Regions from separate parts of the Methylobacterium sp. D48H genome, predicted to be linked through region 2. Evidence: riboswitches for the same ligand, from Rfam matches in the RefSeq annotation. Region 2 holds a riboswitch; each other region holds the start of a gene.
What was found. A riboswitch is a leader RNA that binds a small molecule or an ion and turns the genes downstream of it on or off. The one in region 2 is predicted to bind cobalamin.
Positions count from the first base shown of each region.

Region 1 (3,613 bases), on a different contig from region 2:
TTCAGGCCGGCGGGGAAGAGGTCGGGACCGCCCGGCACGTCGAGCCCGTCCAGATCGCACCACAGCGCCACGCAGGCGGTGCCGGAATCCTCGTGGAAGACGAAGCGCTCCTGCCCGTCGAACCGCCCCGGCGGCAGGGCGACGGGGAACAGGAACAGCACCTCGTGCCCGACCTGCCCCTCGTGCGTGAAGATGTTCTCCATGACGCGGGGGCCGCCGAGCACCGAGACGGTGACGCCGAGCTCCTCCTGGAACTCCCGGATCAGGGCGTCCTCGACCCGCTCGCCGAACGCGACGCTGCCGCCGAGCGGCCGGACGCCCTTCAGCCGCCCGTCATCCGCGCGGACCTCGGCCACGAGCAGGCTGTTGCCGCGCCGGGGCAGACCCAGCGCCTTCACGCGAATCTCCGCAGGGGGCCGCCAGACCGTCATCCCGCAGGGGCTAGCCCGTCGTCGGCGCGGTCGCAACGGACCGGCGCACAGTGCGCCGATCCACGGCAACAACCGGACACACGGTTGACGCCCGCCCCCGCTACGGCCAAGCTGTGTTCGACGGTTCCCCTCGGGGATCAAAAGGGAACGCGGTGAGGGGTTCGCCCCGAAGCCGCGGCTGCCCCCGCAACTGTAAGCGGCGAGCCCTTCACCACCACGTCACTGGGTCACCCCGGGAAGACGGTGCGAGGGCGGCGACCCGCGAGCCAGGAGACCTGCCGTCAGCCGTGGTCACACGCGAAACGCGCCGGGCGGGGTGTCCTGGCGGGTGTCGAGGCGCCGCCAGTCCCGAGGGGAGGCGGCCGCCGAGGCCTCGTTCGCGGTGACGTGCCACAGCAAGCGCGCCCGCGACGCCGTTCCCCATGCCCGTCTCCGCCGTCCCGAACCCCTCGAGCCCTGTCGCAGGACGCCGTCGCGCGCCCGCACGGGCAGAGGCTACCGGACAGCGAGTGCATTGTAATGTTATTACAATGCTTGTAGGACGCGGGGGCCGGCGCGCGCCGTGCACGGACCGCTTTCCCCATGTCTCCATCGACCCATCGCTCCTGCCTCGGCGGGCGGGCCCCCCTCTGCGGCGTTCTCCTCGCGCTCCTCGCCAGTCCGGCCGCCGCACAGGAGGCGGTCACGCTGGATGAGCTGTCGGTCGCGGGCGCGGGCGGCGACCCGGGCCGCCTCCCGCCGAACGGGCTCAACCTGCGCACGCCCGACCGGACCGCGAGCCGCCTCGGCCTGACACCGCTGGAGACGCCGGCCAGCCTCGACATCGTGTCGGGCGAGACCGCGCGGCTGCGCGGCCAGGACACGATCGCCGAGGCCGTGACCCAGGACGCGACCGGCATCACCACCATCGCAGCGCCCGGCAACGGCAACGGCGCGTTCACATCCCGCGGCTTCGCCGGCCCGAACTCGATCCAGCAGCTCTACGACGGCACGCGCTTCTACGTCGGCGCCAACACCGTGACCTTCCCGTTCGACACGTGGAACGTCGAGCGGATCGAGGTGCTGCGCGGGCCGTCCTCGGTGCTCTACGGCGACGGCGCCATCGGCGGCGTCATCAACGTGGTGCCCAAGAAGCCGGTCTTCGTGCCGATCAACGCCGCCCGCGCGGTGATCGGCACCGACGGGGTCGCGCGGCTCGCCCTCGATTCCGGCGGCCCGCTGGGCCAAGCGGAGTACGGCGACACCTTCGCGTACCGCCTCAACGTCAGCGGCAATCGCGCCGACGGCTGGATGCGGCCGGAGGGCGATTTCCGCAACCTCGCGGTCTCCGCCGCCCTGCTGTTCCGGCCGAGCGCCGACCTCGCCTTCACCCTGAGCCACGATCTCGGCTACCAGGAGCCCGCCCGCTACTGGGGCACCCCGCTGGTCGAGGGACGGATCCCGGATCTCATCCGGTTCAACAACTACAACGTCCGCGACGCGAAGATCACCTGGGCCGACAACTGGACCCAGCTCAAGACCGAGTGGTCCCCCTCGGCCGACATCACGATCCGCAACACCGCCTACCGGCTCACCAGCCGGCGCCACTGGCTCGACGTCGAGCAGTACAGCTACAACCGCGGCACCGGGCTCGTGGACCGGGGCGACTACCTGGAGATCTACCACAGCCAGGAGCAGGTCGGAGACCGCCTCGACGCGACGGTCCGGGGCAGCCTGTTCGGGCTGCCGAACCAGTTCGTGGCCGGCTTCGACGTGAATCACATCGACTTCCGCCACACCAACAACTTCTATTTCGACGCTCCGACAACCAGCGTACCGCTCACCGGCTACGATCCGGGCCTGTTCCCGCAGAACGGCCGGGCGCGCCCGGCCTACGCGACGCAGACGAGCCAGGCCTCGGTCTTCGCCGAGGACCGGGTGATCCTGTCGGACAAGCTCTCGTTCCTCACGGGCGTGCGCCTCGACGTGCCGACGCTGAACCGCGAGGACCTGCAGACGGGATCGCGGTTCGAGAAGACCTACCGGGCGCTCGGCTACCGGTTCGGCCTCGTCTACAACCCGACGCCGGACAGCGCGCTCTACGCCCAGTACAGCTTCGCCACCGACCCGGTGAACAGCCTGATCACGCTGTCGCAGTCGCTGGCGGGCTTCAGGCTCGCGACCGGCGATCAGGTCGAGATCGGCGCCAAGGGGCTGGCCTTCGACGGCGCCCTCGAATGGACCGTCGCGGGCTACCGGATCGTCAAGGACAACCTGATCTCGGCGATCCCCGGCCAGCCGACGCTGTCCACGCAGGTGGGGAGCCAGTCCTCGCAGGGCTTCGAGCTGGCGCTCGGCTGGCGCTTCGCGCCGGGCTGGCGGCTCGACGGCAACCTCGCGCTCCTCCACGCGCAGTACGACCGGTTCGACCAGACGGTGAACGGCGCCACCGTCTCGTATGCCGGCAACCAGCCGATCGACGTGCCCGAGCGCGTGGCCAACCTCTGGCTGACCTGGGACGTCACCCGCGACTGGACCGCGCGGGTCGGACTGCAGAACGTCGGGCAGGTCTACAGCGACTTCGGCAACACCGCGCGGCGCCCCGCCTACAACCTCGTCAACGCGGTCCTGGACCATCAGGTGACGGCGGATTCACGCCTGTCCGTGCGGGTCTACAACCTGTTCGACAAGGTCTACGCGATCTCGGGCAACGCCGTGAACGGGGTCGGGACCAACTGGCTGCTCGGGCGCCCGCGCTCGGTCGAGGTCGCCTACACGGTGACGTGGTGAGCCTGCCGCGCCGGCTCGGCAAGGCGGGACGGCGCTGGCTGCTCCTGTTCCACCGCTGGGCCGGGATCGCCGCGGGGCTGTTCTTCGCGCTGTGGATCGGCTCCGGGCTGGTGATGCTCTACGTGCCGTTCCCGGCGCTCACCGAGGCCGAGCGGCTGTCGCGGCTCGCCCCGATCGCCTGGGATCAGGTCGCGGTCGCGCCGGACGCGGCGCTGCGGGCCGGCGGGCTCGCCGGAGTGCCGGCCGCCTTCGGCCTGGAGATGCGGGGCGACGAGCCGGTCTACCGGATCGCCGGCCACGACGGCACCCGGGTGACGGTCTCGGCACGGACCGGCGCGCGGCTCGGTCCGCTGACACCCGCAGACGCGCTGCGTGTCGCGGCCGGTGGTGCTCCGGCTGCGCAGGCCGAGCAG
Region 1 covers NZ_JBKFAP010000020.1:99,526-103,138, reverse strand. Annotated here, with positions in the region: gene ACLBX8_RS24580 (NUDIX hydrolase) at 1-398, opposite strand, end outside; cobalamin riboswitch at 536-728, shown strand; gene ACLBX8_RS24575 (TonB-dependent receptor) at 1,014-3,200, shown strand; gene ACLBX8_RS24570 (PepSY domain-containing protein) at 3,194-3,613, shown strand, end outside.
Region 1: linked by a shared signal. The riboswitch ahead of ACLBX8_RS24575 (TonB-dependent receptor) and the one ahead of ACLBX8_RS27450 (TonB-dependent receptor plug domain-containing protein) in region 2 are both predicted to bind cobalamin.

Region 2 (3,613 bases):
CGATGTCGGGGGCGTAGCGAAGGAATGTCATCGGCGTATCCTCGACGTGTCGTCCGCCTGCGGGGTGATTGCACGAAGGCTAGGATCGGGACGCGGGGTCCGAAGGCTGCCGGATCATGGCCACGCCTTGGCAGAGAGAAAGACCGCATTGGAGACAAGCCGCGCCGGCCCCCTGCCGTTCCCCACCTTAGTTCATGGGCGATTGAATGCCGCACAACCCGGAACGTCGCCGGGTGAGCGGGCGTTCGGTCCTGGCCGTCAGCGGGAGACAGACCTTGCGATCACCGGTGCGATACACTCCCGACGTCGAGGCGGTGCTGCCGGACGAAGGGCATACCATCGAGCAGCTCAACCAGACCTTCGATAAGATCCTGAACCGGGTCGCGGAGCATTCGGGCCATGCCGTGCGCTCGGTCCACGCGAAGTCGCATGGCATCCTCGAAGGGGCTCTGACGATCGATGCGGGCCTGCCCCCCGAGCTGGCCCAGGGCCTGTTCGCCACTCCCGGCCAGCATAAGGTCTACATGCGGTTGTCGACCAACGCCGGCGACATCCTTCCCGATGCGGTCTCCCTGCCCCGAGGCCTCGCCCTCAAAGTGCTGGACGTCGACGGCGAGCGCCTGCCGGATGCGGAGGGGACGACCCAGAACTTCATCATGGTCAACGGCAAGGTGTTCCAGGCACCGAACGCCGAGAAGTTTCTGGGCAGCCTCAAGCTGCTGGCCGGCACCACGGACCGCGCCGAGGGGCTGAAGGTCGCCGCCTCCACGGTCCTGCGCGGGGTCAACAAGGCCCTGCATGCGGTGGGCATCGACAGCCCCACCATCGGCTCTCTCGGTGGCGCGCCCAATGTCGATCCGCTCGGCGAGACCTACTACAGCCTGACCCCGTTCCGGTATGGCGCCTACATCGCCAAGTTCTCGCTGGCCCCCGTCGCGCCAGCTCTGACCGCCCTGACCGGCACCGAGATCGATGCCTCCGGCCGCCCGAACGCCATCCGCGAAACCGTACAGTCTGAGATGATCGGCATCGCCGGCGAGTGGGAATTCCGCGTGCAGCTCTGTCGCGACCTTGAGCGCCAGCCGGTCGAGGACCCGACGGTGGAGTGGAAGGAGGACGAGGCACCGTTCCAGCGGGTCGGGATTGTCCAGGTTCAGCCGCAGGACAGTTGGGACCCTGCACGGGTCCAGGCAGTGGACGAGGAGATGCGGTTCAGCGTGTGGACAGGCCTCGCAGCGCACCGACCTCTTGGCAACATCAACCGCGCCCGCAACGCCCCCTATCGGCATTCGGCCGAGTTCCGTGAGCGGTTCAACCGCTGCCCGCTCCACGAGCCGAGTGCGGTGCGCTGAAGAGACATCCTGAAGTTGCAGATGCTGCAGATCTCAGATCGAGCACAACGGCGATGTCTGCTTCACCGCTAATCCGCTCAAAACCAGACAGGCAGAAACCCACCCTGAGCCGACATGCACGTGTGTACGAGTAGTAGCCGCGCCTGGCGTCGCGCTGAAGGCGGCCTCGACGGGATCGGGCTCTTAGGCGCCCCGCGGCCACTTACGCATGAGGTATCGAAGAAGCGACTGCCTCCCCTCGAACGCCACACATCTGAACAAGGTGTTTCCCTGCGTTGACGGATGGACGCATCGCAGCCTAGCTTGAGTGTGACGGTTCCCCTCGGGGATCAAAAGGGAACGCGGTGAGGTCACGCCCGTGAGGGCTCGGCCGATGCCGCGGCTGCCCCCGCAACTGTAAGCGGCGAGTCCTTCATCACGACGTCACTGGGCGGCCTCGCCCGGGAAGACGATGAGAGGGCGACGACCCGCGAGCCAGGAGACCTGCCGTCAGCCGTGGTCACACGCGGAGCTTGCCGGGCGGGGTGTCCTGGGAGGTGTCGCGGCGCCGTGGTTCCCTTGAGGACGCGGCCGCCGAGGCCTCGTTCGCGGTGACGTGCCACAGCCGTCACCCGAGGCCGTCCCTTGTCCTGCTTCCTCTCTCCCGCGCTCAGGCGTGCGCTCGTTTCGTCCTGCATCGGCAGCGCGGTTCTTTCTGCCTCGCCGGTCCTGGCCCAGCAGGTGGCCGCTCCCTTCGCCGATGCCCCCCGGCAAGCGGCTGCGGCCGAGGCCGCGGTCAGCCTCGCCGAGATCTCGGTCTCGGCCACCGGATTGCCGACGCCCATCGCCGCCACAGGTTCGAGCGTCACGGTCCTGACCGACCGCGTGCTCGAAGACCAGCAACGGCGCACCGTGCCGGACGCCCTGCAACAGGTGCCCGGCCTCAACGTGGTGCAGACGGGCGGCCCCGGCGGGCAGACCTCGGTGTTCATCCGCGGCGCGAACTCGAACCAGACCAAGGTCCTGATCGACGGCATCGACGCCACGGACCCCTCAAACCCGAACGGCTCGTTCGACTTCGGTCAGTTGTTGACCGACGACCTATCCCGCATCGAGGTCCTGCGCGGGCCGCAGAGCGGCCTGTACGGCAGCGACGCCATCGGCGGCGTGATCTCCTTCACGACCAAGCGGGGCGAGGGGCCGACGCGCGTGACCCTGCGGACCGAGGGCGGATCGTTCGGTACCTTCAACCAGTTCGGCCGCATCAGCGGGGCGCAGGACGGCTTCGACTACTCGGTGTCGATCCAGCACTTCCGAGCGGCCGCGACGCCGGTCACGCCGCGCGACCTCGTGCCCTTCGGCCGCCCGATCCACCCAAACTACTACGACAACGAGACGGTCTCGGCGAAGCTCGGCTACCAGTTCACCGACACGTTCCGGGTCAACTCGACCACGCGGTTCATCAATTCGCGCCTGCTGTTCACCGGCACGGACTTCAGCACCTTCCCGGCCTTTCCGTCCGCGGTCCGCAGCGCCGCCGACGTGCAGCAGCTCTACACCCGCAACGAGGCCGAATGGACGCCCATTGTCGGCTTTCACAACATCTTCGCGATCAACTACTCGAACCTGTTCAATCGCCAGCAGCAGAACGAGTACGACCCGTTCGCCATCCAGCCGACGACCGGCCTCGGCGAGCGCCTGCGCTACGAGTATCGTGGCGACTACCTTCTCTCGCCCGGCAACCTCGTCCTGTTCGGAGCGCAGCGAGACGAGGAGAGCCTGCTGACGATTGATCCGAACGCATTCGGTGCCGGCACCCTCAGGGCACGCAACGGCAACACAGCCGGCTACGGCGAGGTGCAACTGACGCCCTTCGACCGCGCCGCCCTCGTGGTCAACATCCGCCACGACGAGAACGACCAGTTCGGCCCCGCCACCACGTTTCGCGTCGCGCCGAGCTACATCCTGCCCGGCACCGAGACGCGCCTGAAGGGCAGTGTCGGCACCGGCTTCAAGGCACCGACCCTCAGCCAGCTCTACCAGAACTTCCCAGCGTCCAACTTCTTCGGCAACCCGAACCTCAAGCCGGAGGAGAGCTTCGGGTTCGACGGCGGTTTGGAACAGCCGCTCGGCGAGCGCGTGCTCATCGGCGCGACCTACTACCAGAACGACTTCAGGAACCTGATCAACACCAACGCGACCTTCACGTCGAACGTCAACGTCGGACGGGCGACGACCTACGGGGCGGAAGCCTTCGTCTCGGTCCGGTTCACGGACACGCT
Region 2 covers NZ_JBKFAP010000028.1:58,287-61,899, reverse strand. Annotated here, with positions in the region: gene ACLBX8_RS27460 (catalase family protein) at 1-31, opposite strand, end outside; gene ACLBX8_RS27455 (catalase family protein) at 276-1,352, shown strand; cobalamin riboswitch at 1,649-1,857, shown strand; gene ACLBX8_RS27450 (TonB-dependent receptor plug domain-containing protein) at 1,977-3,613, shown strand, end outside.

Region 3 (3,613 bases), on a different contig from region 2:
GCCGAGGGGCGCGTGACCAGCGCCTACGACACCGGCATCACCGGCTGGGACCCGAACCCGGACGCCGCCCAGTCGAGCTTCGAGGATCCCCAGCTCACCGCCCTCCAGGCACCGCTGACGAGCGCGATGCTCGACCTCTACGCGCGGACGCTGAAATGGCCGGTGACCAACATGCGTTACGAGCTCCTGAACAACGCGGTCAATCGCGGCTGGAGCTGGGGCTCGGGCCGGCAGGCCCCGGAGGTCCTGTCGAACCTGAAGGGCGATCTGGCGCTCGACGGGCACCTGCGCGTCCTCGTGGCGCACGGCTTCACCGACTTGGTGACGCCCTACTTCGCCTCGAAGCTCCTGCTGGCGCAGGTCCCCGCCTACGCCGCCGGCCGCCTGAGCCTCGCGGTCTATCCGGGCGGGCACATGTTCTACACGCGTCCGGATTCGCGCGCCGCCTTCCGGACGGACGTGGAGCGGATGTACACGGACGCCCTGAAGGTGCGCGACGCCGGCTCGACCCGTCCGGCCGGAGCCCCCGCCGAGCATCTCAGGACCGCGCCGTAGCGCCTCCGGCCCGCCGCGCCGGTCACGCGTCGTCGAAGGCGAGGGCCTCGGCCGGGTAATCCACCATCGTCCGGCGCTGCGCGTCGGTGTTCTGCCACTCGCCGACCTTCATGTAGCGGCCCTCGAGATCGCGGACCTCGACCACCTTCCCGATGGTGGGGATCGACTGGAAGCCCTGCGGCCAGTTCGACGCGAAGTAGAAGACCTGCTCGACGTGATCCGAGAGGTGGCAGATCCCCGGCCCGAAGGTCCCCAGCCCGAAGACGAGGTAGCGGCCGTTCACGAGCGCCGCGACGTCGGAGATCAGCGACTCGCTCTGGATCTCCACGGGCAATCCGCGCCGCTCGGCGTACGCCTCCACCTCGGCGATGACCGGATTCAGTCTGTTCTCGAAGACGAGCTTGACCGAGCGGATCCGACCCTCGGCCAGGAGCCGGTCGATGACCATCCGGTAGAACGCGAAGGGCGGCTGCGGATAGTGCGGATCGACCCAGGTGCTGAAGATGTCGCCCGACCGGATGTGGATCAGGAGCTGGTCGTCGGGCTTCACCGGGAAGCTCTTCGGCAGGCCGTTGAACAGCGGCCGGATCACGCTCTGCACGATCGCGCGCGAATCCGTCGGCCCCCGCAGCGCGGTCACGCGCTCGAACTGCGTCGGGTCGAAATACAGGCCCGACAGGAAGTACCCGTCCGACGGCAGCGGCTCGTCCGGCGGGATGAAGGTGATCCCGTCGCAGGTCAGCCGCTCGGTCAGGAAGATCACCTTGCTGCGGTCGACCTTGGGCACTTTGATGTATTTCAGGTTGAGCGCCTTCGCGATCGTCACCGCGATGATGTACTGGACGAGGCAGTTGCCGAAGGCGCCGTTCTCGAACAGCGACAGGCCGACCAGGGCGTGGCTGGCGCGGTCGGGCGCCGACTGGAGCGCGTAGGTGACGTAGACGTTGGCGCCGGGCGTCTCGTTCAGGAGCATCACGTCGAGGCCGAGCATCGCCCGCAGCGCGATCAGGTCGACCGCGGCCTCGTCGGCGCGGATGCCGATGCCGGCGATCCGGGCCGGTTCGGGCGCGGCGATCCGGACCGCGCGCGCCCAGGCCCGCTCGTCGGGGACGATCGCGGCGATGAGGGCGTCCGGGGTCGCGGTCCAGCCGGCGAGGTCCGGCTCGGCCCACGTCACGCCGTCCTGCGAGACCGCCACCGCGACGTCGCCGGGCTCCGCGGGAACCGCCCCCTCCCCCGGCCGCAGGGCGACGGAATGGATCGGGAAGCGGCCGCCGAGGTCGACCTCGAGCCACGTCGTTCCCGTGCCCGCATCGGAGACGATCCGCGGCTCACGGCCGGCCGCGAGATCGACGAGGACCGGGGTCGGATCGTCTGTCGGGGCCATCGGGTCTCCGGGAGTTCAGCGCCCGCGCCGGGGCCGGGCGGGTATCGGGTGCGGCGGTGCCCGCTCCGGGGCGCGGCCGTCAAGCCCGCCCCGATCGCGGGGCGGGCGCGGGAAACGGCCGCGATCCGGCGCCGCTCCGTTGTGTCCCGGCGGTCATGCGTCTACAACGGCCGGGCGACGGTGCCCCGGAGACGGGGTGAAAAGGGAATGCGGTGAGGGGTTTGAAGCCCCGATTCTGCGGCTGCCCCCGCAACTGTGAGCGGCGAGCGCCCGCCAAGCGCCACCGGAGCGATCCGGGAAGGCGGTGGGCGCGCCGAGCCGCGAGCCAGGAGACCTGCCGTCGCGACAGGATCCCGCAATGCCGCCGGTGGGGCGGCTGGAGACGCTTCTGATGACGACGCAAACCCTCGCCGCCGGCACCCGCGCCTCGGAGCGCCCGATCGCCGTCGCGCTCGCGGCCGTGCTGGGCCTCGGCCTGCTGTTCATGGCGGGCTTCTCGCCGGCGATCGCGCTCCACAACGCGGCGCACGATTTCCGGCACACCCAGAACTTCCCCTGCCACTGACGTCCCCGGACCAGGGATGATCATCCGGCTCCTGTCGGCGGCCCTCGCCGCCGGCTTCTTCGCGGCTGCCATCGTGACGGGCCTCGAACTCACGCTGACCTCGCCGCTGATCGTCGCGGCCGAGCGCTACGAGCAGCAGGAGGCGCCGAACCGGGCTGCCAAGGCGCTCCCGGTCAGGGCGTTCCCGATCGTGCTGGCCCATGCCGGGCACGACCACGCCGCGCCCGACGCCGCGCCGGAATGGCAGCCCGCGCCCGGCCTGCCGCGGATGGCCTTCACCGGGCTCGCGACCCTCGTGGGTGGCGTCGGCTACGCGCTGCTGCTCGGCGCGGTGATGCTCGCCTGCGGCCGCGAACCCACGCCGCAGGTCGGCCTCGCCTTCGCGGTGGCCGCCTTCGCCAGCGTCGCCCTCGCGCCGGGCCTCGGCCTGCCGCCGGAACTGCCCGGCAGCGCGGCGGCCCCGCTCGCGACACGGCAGGCGTGGTGGGTGATGACCGCCGCGGCGACCGGGATGGGGCTCTACCTGATCACCATCCGCCGCGCGCTGATCACGATCCTCGGGGGGCTCGTCCTGATCATCGCGCCGCACGTCGTCGGTGCCCCGCAGGCGCCCGAGGCCGCGTCCGAACTTCCGGCCGCGCTCGCCGCGCAATTCGCCGCGCGGTCGCTCGCGATCAGCTTCGTGTTCTGGATCCTGATCGGGCTGGGGCTCGGCTGGGCGTGGCAGGCCTTCGCCCGCGGCGCGGATCGGGGAGCGGCCCGTGCCTGAGACCGTTCTCTACGTCTGCACCACCTGCCGCCGGCCGGACGACGACCCCGACGGCCCCCGCGCCGGGGCCCGCCTGCTGGAGGCGCTCCGGGCGCGGAGCGGCGCCACGCCGGACCTGCGGGTCGAGGCGGTAGAGTGCCTGTCGGTCTGCAAGCGGCCCTGCACCGTGGCGGTCGCCGCGGCCGACCGCTGGACCTACGTCTACGGCGACATGGATCCGGCCGCCTCGGCCGAGATCATCCTCGGCGGTCTCGCGGCCTACGCGGCGACCCCGGACGGCATCGTGCCCTGGCGCGAGCGTCCGGAGGCGTTCCGCAAGGGCGTGATCGCCCGCATC
Region 3 covers NZ_JBKFAP010000007.1:140,515-144,127, reverse strand. Annotated here, with positions in the region: gene ACLBX8_RS14930 (S10 family peptidase) at 1-555, shown strand, start outside; gene ACLBX8_RS14925 (discoidin domain-containing protein) at 578-1,942, opposite strand; cobalamin riboswitch at 2,104-2,298, shown strand; gene ACLBX8_RS14920 (CbtB domain-containing protein) at 2,334-2,507, shown strand; gene ACLBX8_RS14915 (CbtA family protein) at 2,524-3,276, shown strand; gene ACLBX8_RS14910 (DUF1636 domain-containing protein) at 3,269-3,613, shown strand, end outside.
Region 3: linked by a shared signal. The riboswitch ahead of ACLBX8_RS14920 (CbtB domain-containing protein) and the one ahead of ACLBX8_RS27450 (TonB-dependent receptor plug domain-containing protein) in region 2 are both predicted to bind cobalamin.

Region 4 (3,613 bases), on a different contig from region 2:
CGTTGAGCCCGAAGCGCAGGTTCTCGTAGCGGTAGTAGGCCAGGGCGTCGGTCAGCACGTAACCCGGGAGCCGGAACCGCTCGTTGCCGCTGTCCCCGAGACGCGAGCCGACGGCCCGGACGCCGCCGCCGAAGCCGAAGCCCTTCCAGTCGCCGGCCTGGACCTCATAGACGCCGAGCAGGCTGCCGGAGTGGCGCGGGATGTTGAGGAGCGGCGAGCCGACCCGCAGGACCTCGTCGCGGGTCACCGCTGCGTCGATGAAGGCGTAACCGCCGATCACCCGGAACTCGGGCGTCACCTGTCCGACGAAGCTTAGGTCGAAGCCCTGGCTCCGCACCGCCCCGGCGGCGATCTGGAAGAAGAAGTCCCTCGGGTCGGTCGTGAGGACGTTCTCCTTCTCGATGTGGAAGGCCGCGCCGGTCACGCTCAACCCGGTGAAGAGGTCGAGCTTGACGCCTGCCTCGTAGCCGAAGCCGGTCTCGGGGGCGAAGGGTCGTGTCGCAATGTCGAAGCCGGTGTTAGGCCGGAACGAGGCCGCCACGTTGCTGTAGAACGAGAGGAAGGACAGCGGCTGGTAGACGAGACCCGCACGCGGTGAGAAGCCGGTCCGGTCCTGCTCCGTGCGCTCGTTGCCAACCTTGTCGCGGAAGGTCTGGTTGTAGAAGTCGGTTCGGTTGCCGAGGAGCAGCCTCCACTCGGGGCTCAGCGCGATCTGGTCCTGCACGTAGACGGCGGTGTTCCCGACGTTCTCGCTCGCGCTGTAGCGCCGCGTAAAGGGCGGCTTGGGCTGGCCGTAGACCGGGTTGAACAGGTCGATGGCGAAGGGGTCGAGCCGCGGCGTCGAGCGCAGCAGGTTCTCGGTGCTGTTGTAGCGCTCGTGCTCAAGGCCGAGCAGCACGGTGTGGGCGAACGGCCCGGTGTCGAAGTGCCCCACGAGCTCGGCCTGACCGATGGCCACGCCCCACGTGAAGTCGTGCCGGCGGAACTCGCGCAGCAGGGTGCGCCCGTCGTCGAGAAGGCCGGTCGCGCCGGTCTGCAGGCCGGTCAGGCTGCCGGTGTTGAAGTGGCCGGCGACCCTGAGCTGCCAGTCGGCATTGAAGGCGTGATCGAGGCGGATCTGCAGGATCCCGGCTTCTGACACGGAGTCGTCGCCCGGCTCACCGAAGAAGCGGGAGCGCGGTACGAGGCCAAGGCGGTTGTTCACCGCCACCGTCCCGCGGTCGAAGGTCTGGCGGTTGCGCAGGTACTGCGCCTCGACGGTCAACTTGGTGTCCGGGCTGATCAGCCAGCTCACCACGGGCGCAGCCAGGACGCGGTCGCCGTCGACGAAATCGCGGAAGCTGTCCTGCCTCGCGAGCGCGCCGTTGAAGCGGTAGAGGACGGTGCCTTCCTCGTTCAGTGGCCCGCCGGCGTCGACGGTGGTGCGTGCCGTTCCGAAGCTCCCGAACAGCGTGCCCATTTCGACGAAGGGCAAGGCCACGGGCTGCTTGGTCAGGATGTTGATGGTGCCGCCCGGGTCGCTGCGTCCATAGAGTGCCCCGCTCGGTCCCTTGAGCACCTCGATGGACTGCACGTTCTGGGTGTCCGGCGCGCCGTTGTAGCCCCGGGCAATGTTGAAGCCGTTGAAGAAGATATCCTGGGTGGCGAAGCCGCGCACCGAGTAGAGCGCGAGGTTCTGGGCGCCGAAATCGTTCTGCTTGCCGACTCCCGGAACGTAGTCGAGGGCGCGCTCGACGCGCGTGGCGGCGGTGTCCCGCAGGACCTCCTGGGGCACGACGTCGACCTGCTGGGGCAGCGAGAGCCGCGGCGTCACGGTCTTCGTCCCGCTGTAGAGATCCTTGACTTGGTAGGTCGGTGCGGCGGTGTAGCTGCCCTCGACCGAGAGCGGATCGAGAACCACAGCGGCCGCTGCCTCGGCAGGGTCTCCCTGGGCCAGCGTCGGAGATGCGCCCGGAAGGGTAAGCGCGAGCGTGGCGACGCATGCGCGAAACCGCCTTTTGGAAATCGAACGGTACACAGGCCTAGGACCTCGGGACGGCAGTGGCACGTCACCGCGAACGAGGCCTCGCCAGCCGCGCTGGCGCACGGCCGTCTCGACACCCGTCAGGACCACCCCGCCCGACGCGTTTCGCGTGTGACCACGGCTGACGGCAGGTCTCCTGGCTCGCGGGTCGCCGCCCTCGCACCGTCTTCCCGGGGTGACCCAGTGACATGGTGGTGAAGGGCTCGCCGCTTACAGTTGCGGGGGCAGCCGTGGCTTCGGGGATAGCCCCAACCACGTTCCCTTTTGATCCCCGGAGGGAACCGTCAAGGTTGAGCTACGCTTCACGAGAATGTGAGTCAACGCACCGGCTGCTGCCGTTCGACCGGCTCCTGTGAAAGGGCACGCGTGAGGTCGAGGTGACCTGAGTTGCGTCGGCGGAGTGATGACACCTCAAGCTATCCCTGGGCGGGATCGGGAACGCGCGGCGACGGCGCCAACAGGCTCGCCTACTCGACCTTCAGCCGCTTGGCTGCAGCGGGGCAAAGCATCTTGAACTGCTCGACCATGGGCGGCATGCCCGACGCGCACGAGGTGTCGGCGTCAGCCCCGACTGGGAAGCGGGCCTTCCTGACCTGCCCATCGCTGTAACGGTAGCCGACCGTGCCGGTTCGGCAGTTCGCCTCCGCGGTCATCGTGGCTCGGCCTTCGCTCCGTAAGTAATTCGCGACACACTGAGCCGTCGTGAGCTTGCCACCGAACTGCTTGGTTTCCCCGCCGGGGTCGCGTTCGCAATACTCCTGCAGGTCGGCCTTGGTGACGATGCCGCGCATCGTGGCCCGCGCCGTATCGATGCCGTCGCGCTCGACGACCGTGCCGTTCCAGCCTTTGCAGGAGGCGAGCGGGAAATCCCCCGCCGCCAGCGTCGGCGTCACCAAAAAGGGCAAGGCCGCAAGCGCGTAAACGGTGATCCTCAATGGCGTTCCTCCGGCGCGGTCTAGACCGAAGCGGCTCTGACGGTATCTCTTCGGCAAGCGCCAATTCCATTTATCCACAGGCGTCCACACCGGCTCATTGTCGCAAGCTCGGCCGCTTGCGAGGAACCGCCGCCGCATGTTCCTATTTTGTTCTGTTAGATTCGCGGAGCAAAAACATGCAAGCCAGCGGCATTACCATTGGCCTGCCCATGCCGGTGCCCCTCCTGGCTCGACCAGTCAGGGCGGGCTTCCCCAGCCCGGCGGACGATTTCATCGAGGACGAGATCGACCTTCAGCGTCTGCTCATCGCCAACCGGCCGGCGACCTTCCTGGTGCGGGTGGCGGGCGACAGCATGGTGCTGGCCCGCCTTTTCGACGGAGACCTCGCGGTGGTCGACCGCTCGCTCACGCCGCGAAACGGCGACATCGTCGTGGTCGATATCGACGGCGAGCGCTCCTTCAAGGTCTGGCGCCGCCAGGGGCATCGGGTGCACCTGGCTTTCGCCAATCCCCGTTTTCCGGAGTTCCGGCTTTCTCCCGGAGCAGAGGTGGAGGTCTGGGGCGTCGTCTCCGGCTCGATCAACCCGAGGCGCCGGAGCGAGTGAGCGCCCGGGCCTACGCCCTCTCCGACGGCAACTCGTTCTATTGCTCCTGC
Region 4 covers NZ_JBKFAP010000036.1:26,950-30,562, reverse strand. Annotated here, with positions in the region: gene ACLBX8_RS29320 (TonB-dependent siderophore receptor) at 1-1,813, opposite strand, end outside; cobalamin riboswitch at 2,133-2,324, opposite strand; gene ACLBX8_RS29315 (hypothetical protein) at 2,491-2,958, opposite strand; gene ACLBX8_RS29310 (LexA family protein) at 3,135-3,563, shown strand; gene ACLBX8_RS29305 (Y-family DNA polymerase) at 3,560-3,613, shown strand, end outside.
Region 4: linked by a shared signal. The riboswitch ahead of ACLBX8_RS29320 (TonB-dependent siderophore receptor) and the one ahead of ACLBX8_RS27450 (TonB-dependent receptor plug domain-containing protein) in region 2 are both predicted to bind cobalamin.